One region of the Lysinibacillus sp. FSL P2-0066 genome, then DNA from elsewhere that is predicted to be linked to it. Evidence: riboswitches for the same ligand, from Rfam matches in the RefSeq annotation. Region 1 holds a riboswitch; the other holds the start of a gene.
What was found. A riboswitch is a leader RNA that binds a small molecule or an ion and turns the genes downstream of it on or off. The one in region 1 is predicted to bind cyclic di-AMP.

Region 1 (7,597 bases):
GAATGGTTTAATTGCCGACTCCAACTATTAATTTTATCCTTTTATAGAGCCATAAGCTCATGTGTACATTGACATGAGCTTATGGCTTCTTTGTGTTTAATCAGCATAATAATTTTCTGTGCACATATACTCCACTGATGAATGTAAATACAGAAAGGAGGATGTCATGTTTACACAGTATAAGTCTTGGAGGCCCTATATTAGCCCCTTTGATCCTTGTAAGCCTATAGAAGTTAAGTATTATGCAACACCCCCACAATTATATATGGGTTTTCAACCACCTGGACTACCACAATTTCCAACCGCAAGAGAAGCGCTGAAGGCAGGCACGCTATGGCCACAGTTGTTTAGCCCATACCCATTTCCCCTAAAAGGAGGGAGGAAGCATGACTAAAAAGATGCCGCCCGAATTTTATAAGCAATTAGAAGAAATTCAAGCAATTGATTTCGTCATTGTTGAATTAAACCTCTATTTAGACACTCATCCACACGATTATGACGCCATTCAGCAATTTAATGAAAATACAGAGAAAAGTATGAAACTTAAAATTGATTTTGAGCAAAAATATGGACCACTCATGAATTTTGGGAGAAGCTATTCGAATTATCCTTTTAACTGGATTGATACACCATGGCCATGGCAAGTCTAAACAAAAGACTAGGAGGAATAATCTTTGTGGTATTATGAAAAGAAACTCCAGTATCCGGTAAAAGTTAGTACATGTAACCCAATGCTTGCTAAGTTTTTAATTGAGCAATATGGAGGGGCGGATGGGGAACTGGCAGCAGCTCTACGCTACATGAATCAACGCTATACGATTCCTGACAAAGTAGTAGGGTTATTGACCGATATAGCAACTGAGGAATTTTCACATTTAGAAATGATTGCCACGATGATTTATAAGCTAACAAAAGATGCAACACCAGAAATGCTGAAAGAAGCTGGCTTGGGTGATCATTATGTAAATCACGATCGTGCTCTCTTTTATCAAAACGCCTCAGGGGTACCATTCACAGCAACCTATATTCAAGCTAAGGGTGACCCTATCGCGGATCTGTATGAGGATATAGCGGCTGAAGAAAAGGCACGTGCCACATATCAATGGATTATTGACTTATCAGATGACACGGATTTAAATGATAGCTTGAAGTTTTTACGTGAGCGAGAAATTGTTCATTCCCAGCGATTTAGAGAGGCTGTTGAAATTTTAAAAGATGATAGAGATCAAAAGAAAGTTTTCTAAGACGAAAAAGGCTGTATCAAGTAGATAAACTGTACCCTTTGTAAAGGACATTTTAAAAAAGGCTAGGTAACTTGTTGAAGCTGCTGTCTGTATTTTGCAGGCGGCAGCTTTTTCAAATGCCATTGCCCTCGATAATGGTTGTAATACATCATATAACTCTTAATTTCTCGTTTGACTTCTTCTAATGTTTCACATTTCTCGATAGTTGTTTCATCTTTAAAATGTCCAAAAAATGATTCTTGTGGCGCATTGTCCCAACAGTTTCCACGGCGAGACATGGATTGTCCTAACCCCATTTTCTTCACAAGTTTTTGGAATTGTGGATTGGTATAATGGAATCCTTGATCCGAATGAATAAAGGCATCTTCCGTTAAATGGCGGTGTTTCTTCAATTGATGAAGCGTATTGAGGGCAATATCTATACTTAATGAAGACGACACTTCATACGCTAAAATTTCATTCGTTTCAGCGTCTTTAATCGTTGATAAATAAGCGCGTTTACTGCTTCCATACGTTAAATAGGTGATATCTGTCAGTAACACTTTTCCGGCCATACCCTGTTTAAAGTTGCGTTGTAATTCATTTGGGCACGTACGATGTTCTTTCGTTGCTTTTGCCATACGTCGAGTTGGATTCGCTTTTCGAATCGGGCAGATAATCTGATATTTTTTCATCACGCGGCGAATACGTTTCAGATTGTACGTAATTCCATATTGATTTTCTAACGTCATTTTAATTTGACGTGCTCCTTTTTTTCGCCCTCTGAAATGATACGCTTTTAAAATGATTTCCTTTACCACTTCATCTGCTTGTTCTTGCTCCACACGCTTCTGAGCTGATTTTTCTAAAAAATAATTGTAATAGCCAGACCGAGATATACCCATCACATCACATAAATAGCTGACTAAACGCTTTAATTTATACTTTTTCATCGTGTGATGGATGAGTTCAAATTTTAGTGTCGTAGCGATTTTTATTTCTTCTTCAACATCTGCCTTTCGAGTAGATCGAGCTTTTTTAACAATTCATTCTCTGCTTCAAGTAACCGATTTTTCGCCTCTAAACGCTTCAATTTTTCTTCTAATGTCAATTCGCGTTCGGAAGGTCTACCTGAATTTGTTTTACGTGTATCTTGTAAACCTCCGACACCTGCTTTACGATAAGAAGCTCGCCAGCGTTTGCCTGAAGATTCGATTCGTTTTATACCGATTAATTCAACATCTAAACCTGCATTTTCAAAAATTTCTCTTGGGAATTTACCTTTTTCATTTTCCGCAATAAAATGACGTTTAAATTCGTCAGTATATGTGATCGCTTTCTCGCTAACTGCTTGCACATTTGGATTACATTTTAGTTGTTCTTGTTCCATTTTCGTAAAATATCTTTTGGTCATTTCACTCTACCCCAACATCTTTTTTCTCATTATAAACAAAAGTACCCTATAGGATAGACTTTTTTCAAAGTGTCTATCTTATAGGGTACAGTTTAAGAACTTGAAACAGCTTTTTTGTGATTACTGAATATTTGAGAATAATGTAAGATCTTTTCGATGCCCAATCATTACTAATAAATCTTCCTTTTCAATAATCTGCTCAGGAGAAGGGGAAATAATAATTTCCCCTTCTCGCACAATTGCAATTACACTGACGTTATATTTTGCGCGCAAGTCTAAATCGCGAAGGTTTTGTCCAGCCATTTTAGAAGGAATCATAATTTCTTCAATACTGTATTCCTTTGATAATTCGATATAATTCAACATGTTTGGGGATAGGAGTTGATTAGCCACACGTTCACCCATATCTCTTTCAGGATAAATAATCCAATCAGCTCCAACTTTATCTAACACTTGCCCATGTCTTTTACCTAGTGCCTTTGCAATCACTTTTTTGATCCCTAGCTCTTTTAATAAAGAGACGGTTAAAATACTAGATTGCATATCATTACCGATCGCCACGATAACACAATCGAAGTTACCAATACCAATCGATTTTAAGGCTTTTTCTTCTGTTGTATCTGCTACCACAGCGTGAGTCACATAGGGTTCGGCATCCTCTACTCTTTCTTCATTTATATCAATTCCTAATATTTCCTGTCCAGCTTCATGCAATCTGCGAGCGACGCTTGTTCCGAATCTACCTAAGCCAATCACAGCGTATTGTTTAATGGTCATAGCGTTCTGTCTTCCTCTCATTTGGTTATCCAATCATAATATTTCCTTTTGGGTGGCGGAAACTCTCTTTTTTTCTTCGTTTTGCAATGGCAAAAGCAATGGTTAGTGGTCCTACTCTTCCTGCGAACATTGTAATAATCAGAAGAAGACGACCAGCAGGTGTTAGCTCTGGAGTTAGGCCCATCGAAAGACCAACAGTACCAAACGCAGAGGTAGCCTCAAATAAGTACATCATAAAGCTATGATGCTGTTCCGTGATACTGAGAAGAATCGTCACGACTATAACAATTAATCCTCCACACATTGTAACCGTCAAAGCCTTTAAGATAGTTTCAGTAACAATTCTACGTTTAAAGAGAACGACATCTTCTTTTCCTCGAATTTGTGACCACATAGTAGCTACTAAAACAGCAAAGGTTGTGATTTTAATACCTCCAGCAGTCGACCCAGAGCCTGCCCCAATAAACATGAAAAGAATCATTAAAAATAATGTAGAATGCGTTAAGTCCCCAATAGCCAGTGTATTGGAGCCAGCAGTTCGTGGTGTAACCGCTTGGTAAAGGGAACCTAACACTTTACCCCATTCGGATAATGGTCCCAGTGTCTTTTGGTTGCCATACTCAAACAAAAATATCAAAATGGTTCCACTAACAGTTAGCAAAAGTGTCGTTACTAAGACTATTTTTGAATGGACAGAAAGCCTTTTAGTCACACGATATTCATATAATTCATTCATCACAATAAAGCCTAATCCGCCGATTGTAATAAGAGCACAGATGGTGAAAACAACAAAGGGATCATCAACATAGGCAGTCATTCCGTTAAAGCCACCCATTAAATCGAAGCCAGCGTTGTTGAAGTTGGATATGGCATGAAAAAATCCAAAATAAAGGGCCTTTCCAATAGGCATATCAAAAGAAAAACGAATGGATAGAATAAGACCACCGATTATTTCAATACATGCTGTAAAGAGTAATATTCTTTTCACTAATCGAACAAGACCAGCAATGGAGATATTATTAAATGCTTCTTTTAGCAGCAGTCTTTCTTTTAATGAAATTTTCTTTCCAAGCAGTAAAAATAATAATGTGGCAAATGTCATAAATCCTAAACCGCCAATTTGGATTAAGAATAAAAGAACCACTTCGCCAAAAGTAGAGAAGGTATCACCTGTATCGACTACAATTAAACCTGTGACACAAGTAGCTGATGTAGCAGTGAATAAAGCATCTAAAAAGGGCAAACCCTTCCCATCCTCAGTAGAAAATGGCATTGTTAAAAGAAACGTACCTATGGCAATGATGAGGGCAAAGCCCAATACAAGAACTTTGGGAGGATTTAATGCTCTTTTAAAATTGTTCATTTAATTTTTCCTCAATTCTGAATAGTAAACAACTGTTTGTTAGATGGCATAATAAAAAGACCTACGATTAGAGCATGAAAAGGGTAGAAAGCATGCTAATAATGGTGGTCAATAACGACCTCCTTCGCTTTAGCCGACGAAGTTAGCTGACGGGTAGGATGGCGAAAGAGCTTTCTCATCCCTTCTGCTAAAGCAGAATTAACCCCAAAAGATTGGTTCCTCCGTTCTCAAATAGTTGAGATTTGGCCGATATGAAATTGAATGTGATTTATTCTACGCCCTTATTCTATTTTTTGTAAACCCCTTAATTGTTAAGAAAATGTAATTATTTTTATTGTGGGCGAATTGTGTATGAATAATTCGAGCAAAAATAAAACCAAAAATTCACTTGATAATTTCGCATACTTTCTATTGACCATTATTAGACAATACGATATAATTTTTTAGTACACAACAGAAGGTGATTTGCCTAATTGTGTATTGACGTGTGTTCGGAGGGAGGGAAAGAGAGATGTCAAAAACTGTCGTTCGCAAAAACGAATCGCTTGAAGATGCTCTTCGCCGCTTCAAACGTACTGTATCAAAAAGTGGTACAATTCAAGAAGTTAGAAAGCGCGAGTTCTACGAAAAACCTAGCGTAAAACGTAAAAAGAAATCAGAAGCTGCACGTAAACGTAAGTGGTAATTTAATTTCCCATTAAAAATCCCTACGTTCATAACACGCAATTGTATGATTCACTGAGCAGACAAAGTTATACCTGAAATTAATCACATTTTTGATTAATTTCAGGTATTTTACATTGCTCAACTTTACGTACATATGAAAAAGCCGAATGAATCAAAATGATTTCATTCGGCTTTTTTTCACATACTAAGTGTTGATAATTGGGATTAGATCTAGTGATAAATAAGTGAATAAATTTTTAAGATTTGTGAAACTTTTCGCATGATTGACCGTATATACAGAGGAGAGGCATGTTAGAAGGGAGGGGAAAAGATGCGAAAACGGAGAATCCTCAGCTATTTACTAGTGATATGGATGACTTTTTTGTTAGCGTTTCCATTAACTTCGGCTTTTGCCAGTAATAAGGTTTATCATGTTCCGATTCGTAATGAAGTAGAGCGAGGACTTCATGCATTTTTAGAACGAGCTTTTAAAGAGGCTGAAGAAAACAATGCAGAGGCAATTATCTTAGAAATACATACGCCTGGCGGTTTTGTGAATGCAGCAAGCGATATCGCCATGCTTATGGATGCAACGCAAATAAAAACGATTGCTTATATTAATAAGGATGCGCACTCAGCAGGAGCGTTTTTAGCCTTACATGCGGATAAGATCTACATGGTTCCAAATGGAACAATTGGTGCAGCAGCAGTTATCGATTCAGCAGGTAATGCAGCCGACCTAAAGGCCAATAGCGCTTGGCTTGCTCAAATGAAAGCAGCAGCAGAAACGTCAGGGCGCGACCCTAAATATGCATTAGCAATGGCAGATACCAACTATGAACTACCAGAATACCGTGCTGGCGGAAAGAATTTGTTAACCCTATCAGCCTCAGAGGCAGCAAAGGTTAAATATTCTGAAGGGACGGTTAAAGATTTTCAGGAGCTTTTAGAAGTAACCAACTTGAATGGTAGTGATGTTGTTCCCATTGAACCAACCTTTTCTGAAAAGTTAGCTCGTTTTATTACAAATCCCATCATTGTACCTATTCTATTGTCTATCGCTAGCTTAGGACTTGTGATGGAGCTTTATTCGCCAGGATTTGGTGTTCCAGGTATAATGGGCTTATCAGCACTTGGTTTATTTTTCTTTGGACATATGGTGGCCGGCTTTGCGGGATATGAAACATTATTGTTATTTATTGTTGGCTTAGCCCTTTTAATTGCAGAGTTTTTTGTCCCCGGTGGAATTATTGGTATTTTAGGTGGTGTCTTAATAGTACTAAGTCTGATACTGGCAGGTGCAAATATGATGCAAATGATAGTAGCAATTCTCATTGCGCTTGTGATAGCGATGATAGGAATGGTGATTCTGATGAAATTTTTCGGAAAAAAACTGCATGTCTTAAACAGGCTTGTGTTAATGGATGCAACCACGACAGAAGAAGGGTATGTATCCAATGTGAATCGCACAGAACTGTTAGGAAAAATTGGGAAAACGCTTACGCCACTTCGTCCATCTGGAACAATGGTACTTGGTAGTGAACGCATTGATATTGTATCAGAAGGTGGCTATATCGATGTTAATCAACATGTAGAAATTATTAAAGTTGAAGGCTCACGCATTGTTGTGAGACAAACAGATAAAGAGATGGAGGAATAGAAAATGGGTTTTGATTTAGCTTTGATTGGTCCTATTGCTGGACTAGTTATTTTATTCATTGTGCTTGCGGTATTCTTTACCTTTGTACCCGTAGCATTGTGGATTTCTGCATTAGCAGCAGGTGTACGTGTGAGTATTTTCACATTAATTGGGATGCGCTTACGTCGTGTTATCCCGTCTCGAATTGTTAATCCGTTGATTAAAGCACATAAAGCTGGTTTACCTGTAACGATTAATCAGTTAGAGAGTCACTATTTAGCAGGTGGTAATGTTGACCGTGTAGTGAATGCCTTAATTGCGGCTCACCGTGCCAATATAGAGCTGTCATTTGAACGTTGTGCAGCAATTGATTTAGCTGGGCGTGATGTATTAGAAGCTGTTCAAATGTCTGTTAATCCAAAAGTTATTGAAACACCGTTCATTTCAGGTGTAGCAATGAACGGGATTGAAGTAAAAGCAAAGGCTCGTATTACCGTGCGTGCCAACATCGAGCG
Region 2 (7,597 bases), 2.0 Mb from region 1:
TGATGCCACCCTTTTTTCGGTAAGAATTGAGGGATAACAACCGTTACTTTATGACCTGTCTTTGTACATTGATGTTCTACTTTATCAATAAATTTAATTAATGGCTGTGTAATGCTTCGATATGGTGAATAGTAAGTAACTAATCGTACATCAGGTTGCCATGAATTCCATTTCTCTTCAAAAGCTTTCGCTTCTGCTTGATCGAAAGCTACATAAAAGGCGATCACTTTATCAACCTTAAGCGATTTAGCATAATGTAGGGAGTTTTCGACCACCTTTGTTATACCAGCTACTGGCACAATGAAAACATTCCCCTCAATAGTATCCAGTTCCTCATGATTTAATCTTAACTGTTCTCCAACAGCTTGATAATGGTGCTTAATGCGATGGAATACAAAAATAATGATTGGTAAAAAGATAAATACTGGCCAAACTTGAGGCATTTTTGTCACAAAAAACATCATTGCTACGATGAAAGAGATAGCTGCCCCAATTGTATTGATCGTAAATCTCGCTACCCAACCTTTAGGTTTTTCGCGCCACCATTTTCGCATCATTCCTGTTTGCGCTAATGTAAAGGGAATAAATACACCTACTGCATAGAGCGGAATTAAATGCTCTGTGGCCCCGTCAAATAAGATAATTAAAACAATGGCTGCAACACCTAGCATTAAAATGCCATTTGAATAGCCAAGTCGGTCCCCTCGAATTTGGAAGATTCTCGGAATAAAACCATCCTTCGATAAATTCACAGCAAGCAATGGAAATGCTGAGTATCCTGTGTTTGCGGCAAGTACTAAAATCATTGCCGTAGTCCCCTGTACAATATAATAAAGGAAATTCCGACCAACACTAGCTTCTGCAAGTTGGGAAACAACTGTTGCTTCTGCTGTTGGTGCAACCCCATAAAAATAAGCTAGACTAACAATCCCGATGAATAAAACGGCTAAAATGCCGCCCATTGCTAAAAGCGTTTTAGCAGCATTATTAGGAGCAGGATTTCTAAAATTAGGTATGGCGTTAGAAATAGCCTCTACCCCTGTTAACGCTGAGCTTCCTGATGCAAATGCCTTTAATAAAATAAATAGGCTAATCCCTGCCACTGGTGTACCAATCTTTGGATGCAATTCTGCAGGCACCTGTCCAGTTGCTACATTATAGAGCCCAACCCCGATTAGCAATAGCATAACGCCTACAAATAGATAAACTGGATACGCCAAGATAGATGCCGACTCTGTTACACCTCGCAGGTTTAAAATCGTTAAGAAAATCACAAATATAATAGCAATGGGTACATTGTAAGGGTGAAGACTTGGAAATGCAGATGTAATGGCATCTGTCCCAGCTGACACACTTACTGCTACCGTTAAAATATAATCAACAAGCAAAGAACCCCCAGCCACGAGACCTGCATTCACGCCTAAATTTTCTCGAGATACGACATAGGCGCCTCCCCCATGTGGATAGGCGAAGATAACTTGACGATAGGATAAAATCAGTGCCACGAGTAGAATAACCACTCCAGCGGCAATAGGTAAAGAATACCAAAACGCCATTGTACCTACCGTCATCAGGACAATTAAAATTTGTTCTGGTCCATAGGCTACTGACGACAACGCATCGGACGATAATATGGCCAATGCCTTTGTTTTACTTAGCTTTTGTTCCCCTAACGCATCGGATCTTAATGGTTTGCCGATTACATAACGTTTGAATGAGGATTTCATTGATAAACACCTTCTGGTTTCATAGAATGTGTTTCGCCTTTCTAAATAACATCAAAAAACGTCTACAAGTCATCACTAAATAAGACTTGTAGACGCTCATCCGTCTGCCAAGCTCCACTTTTCTGCTCTTAACGCTTACGAGGTTAGCTGTCGGATTCGGGCCTGAGTTGCCCTACTCCTCCAAAAGGAAGAGATTCACCCCAAGAATGGCTATGCCATCCGTCAAAATTGGTTCCCCCGCGTCTAGTTGCTTCAGCGATTTAGAAATTTGAAACTTTTATAATGATGTCATATTACGCCTGCTAATTGAAAAAGTAAAGAAGAAAATTTTTCTTTTTTTTGAGTATAAGCATAGGCTTTTTTGAACATTTAAATAACTGCCTCTTAAATAAAATTTCCTGAATACCTAGTATATACCCACAATACAAACAATAAAAACTGCCTTAAAGGGATGTTTCTACCTTTAAGACAGCTCATTAAATTAGTCATCGTAGCCTTGTTCAAAGTCTATTATGCTCCCAGAGACTGCATCCACGTCTACTTCGTATTCATTTTGACCGTCTTTCAATTCAATTTCATATACACCATCATCGAGCTTAATTTTTGTCACTTTACCGTTTGCTTTTGTTTGGGCTGTCTTGATAGCCTGCTCTTTTGTAATTATTTTTGTTGTAGCAGGAATATGATCATCCCAATCATCTCCATCAAGAGGTTCCTTTTTCTGCTTGAGTAATTTTCCACTATAAGCATCAAATTTCAAATCATATTCTTCTGTAACTGTATGCACCTCTACTTCATAAATAGAGCTAAACTGATTTTGATCAAATTCGATCTTTGCAACTGTTCCATCCACTACCGCGAGCGCTTTCTTCTCAATTTCCTGCATGGATAAGACCTTTTTTTCTTGGGCATTTCCTGATAATAAAGTCGTCGAGCCAATCGCTGCTCCCACTCCAAGAGTAATTACTAGTGCTGGAATCATTATCATTTTTTTCATGTTTTTCATGTTCATCTCTCCTTTGTTTTATCTAAACTTAGCTTACCAAGTGAAGATGATAGAACTATAAGAGGAACATTAGAATTTCATGAGAATGATTTAATGATCGTCATCCCATGTCACAGACAGTACTTTTCCTGAAACAGCATGAATTTGAAATGTAGCTTCGTCCTCCTGCGTTTCAATCTCGACTAAATAGTAACCACCCTCTGAGGTTTCTTCAAAATCAACTGAATCCACTTCACCCTTTAATTGCTTGAGAGCTATTTGAATGGCCTGTTGCTCAGTAATAATAGGCTCTTCGATAGGTTGTTCTTGCGGTTCAACCTTTTTCTCTGCCAGTAGTTCGCCAGTATAACCATCAAGTGTTAAATCCTTCTGAATCTTCTCATTTTCAACACGGACAGTGTAAATGGAGTCTATAAGCATAACGCTTTCTACATCTCCATATTCCTTTTTAACCATTTGTCTAATCTGCTTTTCAGTTAACAGTAATTTACTTTGTCCTTCTTTCATGATTAGATCAGTCACCTGTTGTGTCGTAACATCCAGTATAGCTGCATACTTAACATCCTCTCGCGTAAAAAGCATTTCAAAGGCATCTCCTTGTTTTTCCACATGTGTAACATGACCATTATAGATAGTCTCAATATAGCGAATAGCCTCCTCTTCACTAAGAGGTTGAACGTAAAAATAACGATTTTGAACAAACCAAATTACTCCACTACAAAGAAGGATAATAACAACAATTATCAACATCCACTTTTTCATTGCTGCCCCTCCTTTGGAATACATAAAGTAAAACTTGAGCCTTCCCCTAGCTTACTTTTCACATCTATCGTTATACCTAATTGTTGTGCCAGCTCATGTGCTATTGCTAGCCCAAGGCCTGAACCACCTGTTTTACGATTACGATCCTCTGTTACACGATAAAAACGCTCAAACAAATGAGGAATATGCTCTGCAGGAATACCCATACCAAAATCTTGGATGGTAATACGTACTTGATTAGTTGTTTCTGTGGCTAGAATATGGACTTCATCCTCACTATACTTCCTAGCATTATCAAGCAAAATAAAGAGGAGCTGCTTCAATATTTTTTCATCACTATAAATAAATTTTGGAATCTGCGCATCAATTCTAAATGTTCGATGATAAGCCTGTTCCATTTGTGAAGCTACTTTGTTTAAGAATGGGACAAGCTCTAGTTGTTCGAAATGAACGTCCAATTGCTCTTTGTTTTTAGCTAGTTCTAGCAATTGCAACACCATTTCATGCATACGAGATGATTCATTGGCAATGGCTTGTAAGGATTCCTGAGCAACCTCCCGATTATCAAAACCTCTTCTTAGGAGTAGTTTTGCATAACTTTCAATAACAGTTATAGGCGTTTTTAACTCATGGGAGGCATTTGATACAAATTCTTGTTGCTTTTGATAATGCTGTTCAAGCTTCTCCATCATCATATTAAAAGTGCGGTTAATGTTTGTTAACTCGTCCCCACCTTTTTCTGTGGTATCTATTTTTTCATATTTCCCAGTAGATGCACTTTTGCGCATGGTCTCATTTAAACGTTCTAGCGGTAATAAAATAAGTCGCCCAAGTACCAAGCTCGCTAGGAAAATTGGAATCGTTGCCACGAAAGATACAACAACTAAGATGACCTTTAACAAGTCTAAAGTCCGCTCTACTTCTTCCATAGATTGCTGTAATGTAATGTCCACTACCGTTCCGTCTATCCAAATAGCAGGCATTGTGTAGGTAATGGAAGGCGCCTTGTGCATTTCAAGTGTAGCCTGAACCTTCGTTTTCAAACGTTCACCATCATAAATATAAACAGCACCATCTGTTGGCATATATGCTCTTAAAACTTGCTGTAGGTTGGTTTGTGTATTTAACTGACTCAGTGTGGAGCTTAACTCATTTGCCCGTGACTGGAGCTGATTATATTCCGTATCATTGGCAAATTTCTCATACAACAAATAAATTCCACTATTTGTTGCCACTACTATAACTAGCATAAGCAATGTTGTTAGTAGATGAATTTTTGTTTTAAGTCTCATAACTATGTTCCTTTAGCACATACCCCACACCTCGAACTGTTTGGATAAGAGGTGTTGGATTAGCAGCTTCAAGCTTTTGTCGTACATAACGTATATAAACATCCACAACATTTGTATCCCCATAATAATCATAGCCCCACACAGCCTCTAATATTTGCTCCCTTGTCAGTACTTGTTTAGGATGCTTCAGTAAATAGAACAACAAATCGTATTCACGAGGTGTCAGCTGAAGTTCCTTATCGAAATATACAACTTCCCTTGTTTGCTCGTTTATCGATAAATGGCCAAATGTAAGAGCAACTTGCTTTGGGCTGACCTTCTGCGAAAATCGTAAAGCGTTGCGTATACGTGCCAGCAGCTCCTCAATTTCAAAAGGCTTTGTCACATAATCATTGGCTCCTAAATCCAAGCCCTTTACCTTATCCTCTACCTCACTTTTGGCAGTTAGCATGATAACAGGCGTTTGGGATTCTGTTGCACGAATACGCTTTAGCACATCAATACCGCTCATCTCAGGTAGCATGATATCAAGTAAAATTAAATCCCATTGCTGCTCACGGTATTGTAGTAAGCCTTCTGCTCCTGTATGAGCCATTGTTGCCTCATATCCTTCAAATTGAAGCTCCAGTTGTAGTACTCTCGCAATATTTTCTTCATCTTCTATAATTAAAATTCGATGTGTCATGTCGAATCCGTCCTTCGCCTTTTCTTTTCATCGTATACGATACAAGTGGTGAAAGTCTAATTAGAAAATGATGAGAAAGACACTACATTTCTTTTTTTGACACTGATTATTTCTTTAACTAATAAACTTTCGGTAAAAAGCTGTAAATATCTCTTTTCTCAAAAATTCCTGAGCTTACCTTAGCAACTTTTTTGCCATTTAAACGGCTTGGAAAGGGAAACTCCAGATGTGGACCATTGTAATGAATAATTGTCACTGTACCATCAGAGTTATTACGCCAATCATAATTCCTTTCATCTGTTTTAATTGAAAGTTTAATCGATACAAAAGCTAAACTTAAGAATAGTATGAAGAAGGTAAGACGAACGATTTTCAATAGAAACACTTCCTTTTCTATTAGCATAATAATTTACATCCTTACGCACTATTGAGTAATGTTAATAATTTGAACAAAAAAAACTCACCAAAAGCTTTATGGATAGCCATTGGTGAGTTTTTTATTATTGATGCAATGCTCTATACAAAAATGCTACAAACTCCGCACGTGTTACAGGATCATTTGGTCTAAAGTTGCCATTATCTCCAATTGTGATCCCATTTCCTGCGAGTATAGCGATAAAGTTGTGTGCCCAGTGAGTTTTTGGCACATCCTTGAAAGTATCTTTATTCGATGAAGTTAAATTAAAGGCAAGAACTAATACTTTTGCCATTTGAGCGCGTGTCATATTCGTAGTTGGCTGGAAGTTCCCATCTATGCCTTCAAACAGACCTGCTTGTTGCACCTGATCGATTACCTCAAAATAGAGATGGCTTTTAGGTATATCGTTAAATTCTCGCGCATCTTTTTTCGGTTCTAGCTCTAATGCTCTTGTCAATATCAGGGCAGCATGCTGGCGCTGAATTGGTGCATTTGGCTTGAAGGTGCCATCTTGATAGCCTGTAATAATGCCCTGCTTTGCCATCTCCTGAATCATCGCCCAGCCCCAATGTCCTTGAGAAATATCTGAAAAGATGATATCTGGCTCTTGTTGGGGTGTTGGCTCTGTTGGTTGCGGATCAATTGGTTCTTCAGGTTTAGGCTCTTGTTTTTCAGGTATGTTTGGCTCTGGTATTGGTGATGGATTCGGAGATATACTTCCTCCACCACCCGATGAACCGTCTGTTACCCAATGGGCATATAAGGTGATATTGGACTTCACTACATCCTTAGAAAAATCCCATGGTATTGTCAGTGCAATATCCTTATACCAGCCTGTAAATATATAACCTGCCTTTGTTGGATCTACTGGCCTTGTTGCCAAGGTATCATTAGTTACCTTCTGTGATGTTACTGTGCTACCTCCATTCGTTTCAAAATTCACCGTATACTGTGCGACTACCTTTTCCCATTTGGCATACAAGATTGTATTTTTAGTTACCTTATCCGTTGTAAAATTCCATGGTTTACTGAATGCGGGATCCATATACCAATCTGCAAATTCATAGCCTACCTTTGTTGGGTTTGCTGGCTTTATTGCTAAGGTATCTTTAGTTACCTTCTGTGATACTACTGCGCTACCTCCATTTGTTTCGAAATCCAGCGTATATTGTACGGCTACCTTTTCCCATTTGGCATACAAGATTGTATTTTCGGTTACCTTATCCGTTGTAAAATTCCATGGTGTACTGAATACAGCATCTGTATACCAACCTACAAACTCATATCCAGCTTTTGTTGGGTCTGCTGGCTTTATTGCGAAGGTGTCTTCAGTTACCTTCTGTGAGGCTACTGCACTTCCCCCATTTGTTTCAAAATCCAGCGTATATTGTACGGCTACCTTTTCCCATTTGGCATACAAGATTGTATTTTCGGTTACCTTATCCGTTGTAAAATTCCATGGTGTACTGAATACAGCATCTGTATACCAACCTGCAAACTCATATCCAGCTTTTGTTGGGTCTGCTGGCTTTATTGCGAAGGTGTCTTCAGTTACCTTCTGTGAGGCTACTGCGCTACCTCCATTTGTTTCGAAATCCAGCGTATATTGTACGGCTACCTTTTCCCATTTGGCATACAAGATTGTATTTTCGGTTACCTTATCCGTTGTAAAATTCCATGGTGTACTGAATACAGCATCTGTATACC

Region 2: another riboswitch for cyclic di-AMP. It lies ahead of MKZ14_RS01375 (APC family permease); the one in region 1 lies ahead of MKZ14_RS14650 (TrkH family potassium uptake protein).

What each region holds. Positions count from the first base shown of each region.
Region 1 is NZ_CP150202.1:2,924,324-2,931,920, reverse strand. Features, by position in the region: gene deoC (deoxyribose-phosphate aldolase) at 1-31, shown strand, start outside; gene MKZ14_RS14675 (spore coat associated protein CotJA) at 167-394, shown strand; gene MKZ14_RS14670 (spore coat protein CotJB) at 387-650, shown strand; gene MKZ14_RS14665 (manganese catalase family protein) at 675-1,244, shown strand; one part of gene MKZ14_RS14660 (IS3 family transposase) at 1,307-2,256, opposite strand; one part of gene MKZ14_RS14660 (IS3 family transposase) at 2,256-2,637, opposite strand; gene MKZ14_RS14655 (TrkA family potassium uptake protein) at 2,758-3,414, opposite strand; gene MKZ14_RS14650 (TrkH family potassium uptake protein) at 3,440-4,777, opposite strand; cyclic di-AMP (ydaO/yuaA leader) riboswitch at 4,894-5,035, opposite strand; gene rpsU (30S ribosomal protein S21) at 5,289-5,462, shown strand; gene MKZ14_RS14640 (nodulation protein NfeD) at 5,775-7,103, shown strand; gene floA (flotillin-like protein FloA) at 7,107-7,597, shown strand, end outside.
Region 2 is NZ_CP150202.1:271,146-278,742, reverse strand. Features, by position in the region: gene MKZ14_RS01375 (APC family permease) at 1-1,727, opposite strand, end outside; cyclic di-AMP (ydaO/yuaA leader) riboswitch at 1,846-1,995, opposite strand; gene MKZ14_RS01370 (PepSY domain-containing protein) at 2,209-2,733, opposite strand; gene MKZ14_RS01365 (PepSY domain-containing protein) at 2,824-3,495, opposite strand; gene MKZ14_RS01360 (HAMP domain-containing sensor histidine kinase) at 3,492-4,787, opposite strand; gene MKZ14_RS01355 (response regulator transcription factor) at 4,777-5,472, opposite strand; gene MKZ14_RS01350 (hypothetical protein) at 5,591-5,848, opposite strand; gene MKZ14_RS01345 (InlB B-repeat-containing protein) at 5,973-7,597, opposite strand, start outside.